4 regions of the Paenibacillus sp. 2TAB26 genome follow, and region 4 is predicted to be linked to each of the others. Evidence: riboswitches for the same ligand, from Rfam matches in the RefSeq annotation. Region 4 holds a riboswitch; each other region holds the start of a gene.
The links. A riboswitch is a leader RNA that binds a small molecule or an ion and turns the genes downstream of it on or off. The one in region 4 is predicted to bind cyclic di-GMP.
Positions count from the first base shown of each region.

Region 1: linked by a shared signal. The riboswitch ahead of AB4Z50_RS01140 (SpaA isopeptide-forming pilin-related protein) and the one ahead of AB4Z50_RS11490 (anti-repressor SinI family protein) in region 4 are both predicted to bind cyclic di-GMP.
Region 2: linked by a shared signal. The riboswitch ahead of AB4Z50_RS07425 (EAL domain-containing protein) and the one ahead of AB4Z50_RS11490 (anti-repressor SinI family protein) in region 4 are both predicted to bind cyclic di-GMP.
Region 3: linked by a shared signal. The riboswitch ahead of AB4Z50_RS24015 (methyl-accepting chemotaxis protein) and the one ahead of AB4Z50_RS11490 (anti-repressor SinI family protein) in region 4 are both predicted to bind cyclic di-GMP.

Region 1 is NZ_JBFRGC010000001.1:265,783-267,985, reverse strand. Features, by position in the region: gene AB4Z50_RS01145 (hypothetical protein) at 141-602, opposite strand; cyclic di-GMP riboswitch class II at 848-931, shown strand; gene AB4Z50_RS01140 (SpaA isopeptide-forming pilin-related protein) at 963-2,203, shown strand, end outside.
Region 2 is NZ_JBFRGC010000005.1:338,713-340,915, forward strand. Features, by position in the region: gene AB4Z50_RS07425 (EAL domain-containing protein) at 1-1,251, opposite strand, end outside; cyclic di-GMP riboswitch class I at 1,336-1,421, opposite strand; gene AB4Z50_RS07430 (metallophosphoesterase) at 1,538-2,203, opposite strand, start outside.
Region 3 is NZ_JBFRGC010000022.1:125,582-127,784, reverse strand. Features, by position in the region: gene AB4Z50_RS24015 (methyl-accepting chemotaxis protein) at 1-922, opposite strand, end outside; cyclic di-GMP riboswitch class I at 1,062-1,146, opposite strand; gene AB4Z50_RS24010 (DUF1836 domain-containing protein) at 1,219-1,989, opposite strand.
Region 4 is NZ_JBFRGC010000009.1:41,084-43,286, reverse strand. Features, by position in the region: gene galE (UDP-glucose 4-epimerase GalE) at 1-592, shown strand, start outside; cyclic di-GMP riboswitch class II at 791-872, shown strand; gene AB4Z50_RS11490 (anti-repressor SinI family protein) at 891-1,052, shown strand; gene AB4Z50_RS11485 (helix-turn-helix domain-containing protein) at 1,067-1,399, opposite strand; gene AB4Z50_RS11480 (asparagine synthase-related protein) at 1,730-2,203, shown strand, end outside.

The DNA.
Region 1 (2,203 bases), on a different contig from region 4:
TTAAATACAGCCTCTCCCTTCCCAGACAAAACGAGAATGATGTTTGCAAGCACTGTAAACAAAAAAAAAGCACACCCAACAACGCATTTGCGTTATTGAGTGTGCTTCACTCCGACTATTTCTTTACCGTAGAGTATATACTAAAATGGCATTTTCGACAAATCTGTCGGATTTTGCAAATCAATTAGCACCGCGTGATCGGAAAGCGACACAACTCCTTCTGCCTGGAGCAGCCATAGCAGCTGAGTTCCATCCACACCCTCTGTTTGAGAGCGCTTACCGTCTTCGCTTCCAGACAGCGGATTAGATCCATTAAAGTGAATCCTGACCTCATCGCCCCTTCTAGCTAATCGTTCAACAATAGCCAGTGTCTCCTCTGTAACCCCTTGATCTACGATCGTCAAACGAACATTTTTTCCCATTCGCCGAGAGAAAGAAAACAGCGAACGTACATACCATTCCATATTGTTTTGCTGAACGTCAGCTACGAGCACATAATGCTTGCTGGATTGCTGGCGCCCTCGCCAAATTCGATACGCCAGATGCACCGACAATGCAGCCAAAGCATAACAGCCAATAACAAGAAGTAGAAGTTCAAACATGGCGGCCACCTCCTCTTTGTGACACTATATGCCATGAAGAGCCCACTGGTTCCGCAATCAAGGGACAAGGTGACAAAATGTGTGTTATGCCAAAAATATATCCTGTTTTATGATGATTATTAGTCATTTTCTGACAAAGAAACACCCTTGAGCAATTTCCAATACATGTTATCATTTTAATATGAAAGCATGCATATCTAACCGGTGCACGCATATAGAAAGGGAGAGTGGATTTTCACAATCAAAATAACTAGGGAAGCGATGAAGTATAATCTACAATTGGACACTTGGATTATATGGAGCTAGTAGTGTAACCGGCCCTCTTGGAACCCCACTACGTATCTAAGAGGAGAGTGAAAGATGCGTTATTTTAGGAAAAAAATCAGTTTAGCCCTGGCTCTGTTATTAATTTTTTCGTTGTCGCTTAGTTCCCTTGCCATGGCGGAAGGTGATAGCAATCAAGGTACGAATGCTGCGGCTCTCGTAGATGAGAATAGCTGTCCACAGTATTCATCGGATCGCAAGGATGTCATTGCCACGCATTCCAATATCGTAGTCAATAATAACGGAACAGCTACCGCTACGTTCCAGACGCTAAAAGACTGTGTTAGAGTCAGCTTCTCCGGCTATGAAGGCCCTGCTGACTGGGCACCTGGACCCGGCGATACAACCATTCCATACAACAAGCAAACATTTTTTGAGGGGCAGTCTATTATATATCCAAAAGCAGGTACTTACTCCGTTACGATTAACATTCCAAAATGTTTGCCTTATCAATTAGATATCTATAGCGGAGATTTAATTAAGACATTAGGACCCGGCGCTCATGGCGACAAAATTTTAGCATGGAATCTAAAGCTTTCGAACAGCTGTACGGGCAGTATCATCATCAACAAACATTTAAATGATGTCGAAGGGGCTCCTCATGTAGGCATTACCTTCGAGCTTTGGAAAGACGGTAAATTAGTCAAAAGCGGTGTTACCAATAGTGACGGTATTTTGCAATTCAACGAATTGCCTATCGGTACCTATACATTAAAAGAATTAACCTTAGATGGCTTTACCACCGATTTAGTGGCTACCCAGCAGATCGTAGTAACCACAGATAAATCTGTGCAAAAAGCAGTTATTAATACGGCTAAGCTCAAACTTGAAACGGCTTGCTCCGCCGACCCGAGTAAAACAAGAGCTTGGAAAGTAAGCAACGAGAGTGACATTGCGGTTTCTTATTCATGGGAAATCCCGAATTCCACTCAAACAGGAAATGGCGTAATTCCTGGAAAAGGTTCCATAAGCTTTTCAACGAATACGGAGCTTGCCAACCCAACTGATCCACAAGCTGTACCTAATACGCTGAAGATCCATTGGGGCAAGGAGAAAGAGCTTTCGCTTGTGAATGAAGGCGAAACCTGCTCTACGCCTACTCCAACACCGTCATCGACACCTACTGCTACTCCAACTCCTACTCCTACACCTGAGACTACACCTACTGCTACACCAACTCCTACACCTGAGAGCACGCCTACAGCTACACCAACTCCTACACCTGAGAGCACGCCTACAGCTACACCAACTCCTACACCTGAGAGCACGCCTACAGC
Region 2 (2,203 bases), on a different contig from region 4:
CTGCTTAAAATACTCGCTTACCCTTAGCTGCTTATCTAGCTGGTCTTCAAACATTCTGCGATTTGGCATCTCCGTTAAATAATCGTGGTAAGCCAAATATTGATTTAATTCCTCAGCCTTGCTTCGATCCGTAATATCAAGGACTACGCCAACGATCGCTTGCTCACCCATATTTGACACTTGATTATAGTGCACTTCGCAATGAATATTCGTCCCATCTTGTTTAATGGCTCTGTGGCAGAAATTAGATAAAGACTGCCCCTCCTGTAACTTCGTTAGCTGATTAACGACGGCTTCACGGTCTGAGGGATGAATCGTCTGTATAATATCCATACCGATCAAGGAGTCATAACCGAACATTTTATTGAGCTGATCATTTGAATAAACGAAGTTGTTTTTCTGCGCGACAAAAATACCGACAATGGATTGCTCGACAATACTGCGGTATTTTAATTCGGTCTCAGTCAACGACTGCTCAATCATTTTTTGCTGCGTAATATCCTTGGCAATGCCGTAGACACCGATAAGCTTTTTATTAATAATGATTGGAATATTGGTCACATTAAATTCGACCGTTTGCCCTGTTCTCGTAATGCCTGTCGTATCATAGTTTTGAGGATTCAGCGTCTTGACCGTTTGCTCAAAATATTGAATCGTTTTATCCAGCGCTGCGGCATCTACAAATTTATGAAAACTATCATTAATAATTTCCTCTTTCGTATATCCAAAAAGTTGCTCAAGCACTGAATTGCATGACAAAAAACGCCCTTGTGCGTCTAAAGAAAAGACAGCATCAGGATTGTTTTCAAATATCGATTTATAAAGCTGCTCTTCTAGTGTGAGGCGATGCTGTATTTTTTTATTTTCCGTAACATCCTGAATCATGCCTATCGTCAACAATATCTCGTTTTCGGCATTCCGTATGAACGTAATGTTTTCCACCACATGTCTAACTTCACCGCCCTGACGAACGATTCTGTACTCGGAAACGCTTTCCTTTTTTGATTCAATTGCAAGGTGGAACTGCTCATTAACGCGCTCACGATCTTCGGGATGCACGAACTCAAAAAATTGTTCAATCGTCATCGAGAAATCAGATTTCATACCATATATTTCGAACATTTGATTCGACCAGGATGCTTCTCTGCGAATATGGTCAAACTCCCAGTAGCCTAAATTAGCTAACTTTTGAACAATATTAAAACTACCAACATTAACATTGCCATTAAAACGTTTAATCATTTGTTTCATTGCTAAATATCCCCTCTTATTCATAACGTAGGCGGTAACCTGAAGTTTTTAAGGAGAGGATATAGGTATGTTATCACTCATCCTTTTGGCAACCCAGCCACCTTTGGAAATTTCCTTTAGGCCTGTTGGCTTTGCGTCATTGTCTTTCGACAACTTTGCTTTTTACTAGGACTTTTTACATATACCAGTATTCCATATTATTCCGATATATACCATAACCAATTTCATAATAGGTCGAATGATGTAGAAAAACCTCCCATTTTGGGAGGTTTGGTATATTGATGATTTACAATCTAGGATCTATTTCCTTCTCTTTGGCAACCTCAAACAAAAGATTCGCAACAGCCGCTTGATATCCATCGTTTTCTGGAGCAATTTCAGCAAAAGGAATCGCCAGCATATGCTGTCCTAGCCGGTACTCGTTAAATGATGTACGAAGCTTTTGCGTAATATTTTTTTGCTTGATGAGCTTATTGTACTTGTGCGGAAATCTATAATCATAACCGTAAATAATAGACATGTATTCCTTATTGCGCACTTTCATATAGGGAACCGTGTACGGCTGAGGCATCTCCGGCTTAATCACGACACCTTCCATATGATTGTCTACCGTAAGCGTGTAGAAATATTTTTCTGCAAGCTCATAGCTCTCCGCATCAGACAGAACAAGCGTGATGAATGGATCGTCAGAGAGGAAACGATACATCTCCGAGGTTTTCCACGCTGGCAGCTGCTCGCTTCCGTCTACGTATACGATTTTGAGCAGCGAAAATGGCTTGTATTCAAGCTCCCCAGCCTCGGCATACAGCTCCAGCTGCCTCTTATACGTTTCATATGCTTTGATATGCTCATCAATTGGCCTGTTTTTCTCAAGAATAGAATGAACATGTTTAAAGTTTTGGTAGACGGCTAGGCCATATTTCTCATTAATAGCCCCTTTGCTAAGGTGAAA
Region 3 (2,203 bases), on a different contig from region 4:
CATACTGCGACAGCAACACTTTTCTGCCCAGCTCCACTTGGCCATTTACATCCTCTGATGCTTTTCGATTAATACCAATCATATTATCCATATTATTCGAAATGTGGAGCACAGATTCGCTCACTTCAAGCGTAGCTTTAATCGTTTCTCGCAGCTGATCGCCCATATTAGCCAAAGCGTGGTCAAGATCGCCAAATTCGTCAGAGCGAACGAGTTTTTCTTGACTTGTAAAATCATTATTGCCATACTGCTTAATTCTTTTTGTAATGCCTACAAGTCCTGTTCTAATCGATTGTGAGATGACAAAAATCATAATAGCAGGAAGAATAGCTAGCAAAATGACATTTATAAGCACAATAAGGTTCGCACTGGATATGTCTTTATCGAGAAGCTTCTGCGTCGCGTTAGCGTCTGCGGTCAAACGCTCGTGCATTGTATCGTTGGAATAACTTAGAATGACGGTATATACGCTTATTAGATTGCTTATGCGGAGCGATTTCTCATCTGATGATAATCCACTCACATCTGTATTCGTCACTTTCAAGTTATCTAATGCAAGCTTAAGAACATTAACCTGATTCGCATAATAAGGACCATCTTCCGTTGCAGGCGGATATTTCTTATCCATATCGATAAGCTGTTTCTCTAATTCATCGATGTTGGCAGGCATCGTTTCCAAATCCTTCATGATCAGCGTTGCATCGCTTTTGCCATTTTCAATGGCATCTACCATTAGAAGCATCACTTTCAGCAGCCTATTCGATATACCTTGATAATTGCGTTCAGCACGCTGCAATTCCTCTGAGCCTTCGACTGAGGTTGCTACTGAATGATTTTGAAAATAAATCAAAACGCCCGAGCCTACATTAAAAAGTGTGATGATTGCGGTAACAAGCAATAATTTGCTCGTTATTTTCTTCAAACTCAATTTCTTAAACAGTATTTTTGCTCTCTCTATCCTATCCTTAAAAACCATCCTGCTTGCTCTCTCCTCTGTCTCCTGAAAACAAAAAAAGCTATCCAGCCACAGGAGGCGGACAGCTCAGTTAGCTTATTATCCTTCCGGCGGTCTGGCAGCCATAGTGCGTACACCTTAGGCCCATAACTTTGCGTCCTTGTCTTTCAACAAGTTTGCCTTTTTCAGTTTGTCTATTTTGTAGTTTACAACTTAAACCAGTATAGGACTATTTAGTGAATTTGTCATCCCTTGAACCATATTTATTCTGTGGCTAAAAATAAGGTTGCATTGCAATAACGCCTTGCTAACGAATGAAAATAGGAGGTTTGGATGGAAATAACCGCAACGAGCAAAATATTTCGCACCGCTTCCCATTGTTTTTCCGTTAAATTCGGCAATCTGCTTGCAAATTGATTCGCTGAAGAGCGAATGACATGCTCTGTCAATAAATCTTGATGCGGATTTTCCTTCAAATGACCGGAAATGTCGAGCAGTTGATCGTTATTCGCATCTAGCTCCTCAAACATACTGGTATAAGATGCATATAATTCAATAGGCCCAACTAAATCGTCTGCTTCATCCTCTGGTTTCTTGAATACGATCTCAAAAAGCTTGCGTATTGATTCAAAATCAAGATTTGACTTTAAATCATCAATAATGAATAATAACGCAGCTTGGTTCAGAGAATATTTTTTCCCAGCTTTCGGACAATCGAAATAAGGTTTGAAATCTCGCTTTACCCAGTTTTGCATGGAGGTAATCGACAGATTCGAATATTCGATTAGTTGGCCCAACGCAGCAATTTCATGTAGTGAAAAGCCTTTAATCTCATTTCCTTTAATGAGCTTTTCAATAATTGGAGGCAGCAGCGTAGACATAAATGCAGGCAGTCCCGTGCCTTTCTCCAAGTCACATTGATGCGTTTTGGTCCATGCGGCTTGCAGCACTTGCAGTGGCTTCAAATTATACTTTCCGTCCAGAGCCAGCAGCAAGCAAGCCATCTCTTTTCGAGTAAGCGTAAAGGACTCCATATCGCTTCCTCCTCGCGCATTCGTCTTGCATTCCTATATTACAAGTTCATATGAACTCATCATATGCCGGAGAATGACGCTTGTAAAGGCTCGAAAATCAATGAGAATAAGCCTTTCATTCTCGTTAAATCGCTTTTAAAGCGCGTATAAGGCTGTTACCGTTGGATATGGCATTTGTCATATCATGTAATCATTCGTTATAGTAGATCATAAG
Region 4 (2,203 bases):
GCTCATGCTAGAACAAATCTTACTGGATCTAGCTAGTTCAGATAACAGCTGGGGAATAACGATCCTGAGGTATTTCAACCCTATTGGCGCCCATAAAAGTGGTCGAATTGGAGAAAATCCAAATGGAGTGCCAAACAACTTAATGCCTTACATATCGCAGGTAGCTGTTGGCAAGCTTAAGCAGTTACATGTGTTTGGAAATGATTATCCAACTGTGGATGGCACTGGAGTGAGAGACTACATTCATGTAGTAGATCTAGCAAAGGGGCATGTAAAGGCACTGGAAAACAGGAGTAGAAAATCAAATGTGAATATATATAATCTTGGCACTGGAAATGGCTACAGTGTGTTAGAGATGATTGCAGCCTTCGAGAAGGTAACTGGTCAAAGCATTCCATACGAGGTCGTTAGCCGCAGACCTGGCGATATTGCTGTTTGTTATGCAGATACACTGAAGGCAAATGAAGAATTGAATTGGTTTGCAACAAAAGGAATAGAAGAAATGTGCAGCGATACGTGGAGATGGCAATTTTCAAATCCGAATGGATATGAAGAAGATACACTGTTGAAATCTGAACTTGCAGCAAAATAATATACCGGATAACTCTGTTAATGAAGCAACATTTTAGAGCTCCTAATTTGATCTAGTGGGCTCTGTTTCCTTCCCCTGATCCCTTTAACAATCATTAAATAAATTCGACAAAAAATGTAATTATCTTTCAATTTTGTGAGACAGGAAGCGACAGCATACGCAATTAGAGTGATTTATAATACATCTATAAACGAATGACAAGCATAGGGAGACGTTGAAATGCGTTTAGTATCTGGGCACCTTAAACGCATGGAGTCAGTGGTGCAACCGTCCCAAATTGAATGGGGGACATGGGAAAATGGTACTTACAAAATCAGAGGATAATCAGGATTTAGATATGGAATGGGTAGCATTAATCATGAATGCACGTTCTTTGGGGTTTAGCAAGGAAGATGTTAGAAAGGTATTACTATGTCTTGAAGAAAGCAAGAAAGATGATATACAAGAAACAGCCGTATAAAAGAGAATAAAGCGCTACTCGCGCTTTATTTTCCATTTATTGAATTCTAAAAATTCTTTAAATTGATCTTTGCTTACGCCAGAAGCCATTGCTTCTCGAACTAGATCGGCCCACTCGGTGTCTAGATTGCTAGTTTTATGATCATTATTTTCATCGCTATTTAAAAATTCTTCAACCGTTACGTTTAATACTGCGCCTACCTTTTCGAGAAATTGAATCGAAGGATTTTGCTGGAGCCCTCGTTCAATAGAGCTTAAGTAAGATTTTGCGACGCCTGCCCGTTGCGACAACTCCGTTAGGGATAGGCCTTTTCTCTTGCGCAGCATCTGAATACGTTCTCCGATCATAGCAAACTCCCCCGTTATCTCTTCGTTGTAGACTAACACTATTATAACGAATAATTCTTAATTGCGAAAGCTTGTAAGTTTTAACGAATAAAAAATAAAATGACGTCTAAATTAGAAAAAAATAAGGTTAAACCCATTTCGAAATGTTGTTCTTATAAAAGAACGATGTTTCGTTTTATTTTGTGATATTTTGGTGAAAAAACGATTGACAACGTCTGTTTTCAAGTGTATTATTCAAATATGTTCTTTATTAAGAACTAAAAGACATTCAATGATGCTCGCATCTCGTTCGATTGAAGAACACGCTGGCTATCTAAATCGGAGGCACGAATGAGCGCAATAGCAGTCGTTTATGAAGTTGATCAGACAGCCCATGTGTTAGATCAGGGGAATAGACTGATGCAGCAATTATCTCGGTTTCCTTGCAATACAGCTCAAGCATGGAATAAGAACAATGTGTTTGTTGGATGCCATAATCAATGGATTACACCAGAATCTGTCGGGGAATGCAATCCATACTATGATTCGGAAAGACGTTTAGTCATAAGTGCAGATGCAATTATTGATAACCGTAATGAATTATTTGAATCACTAAACGTACACCTTGATCGTAGAATGCAAATGACTGATGCAGAGCTCATTTTACTCTCCTATGCAAAATGGGGTGTTGAATCACCCAAGTATCTAATCGGTGATTTTGCTTTTGTAATATGGGATGAAAGAGAGCAAAGAGTATTTGCTGCTAGAGATTTTTCTGGTTGCAGAACTTTGTATTATCACTGGAATGGAAATCGGTTAGCGATG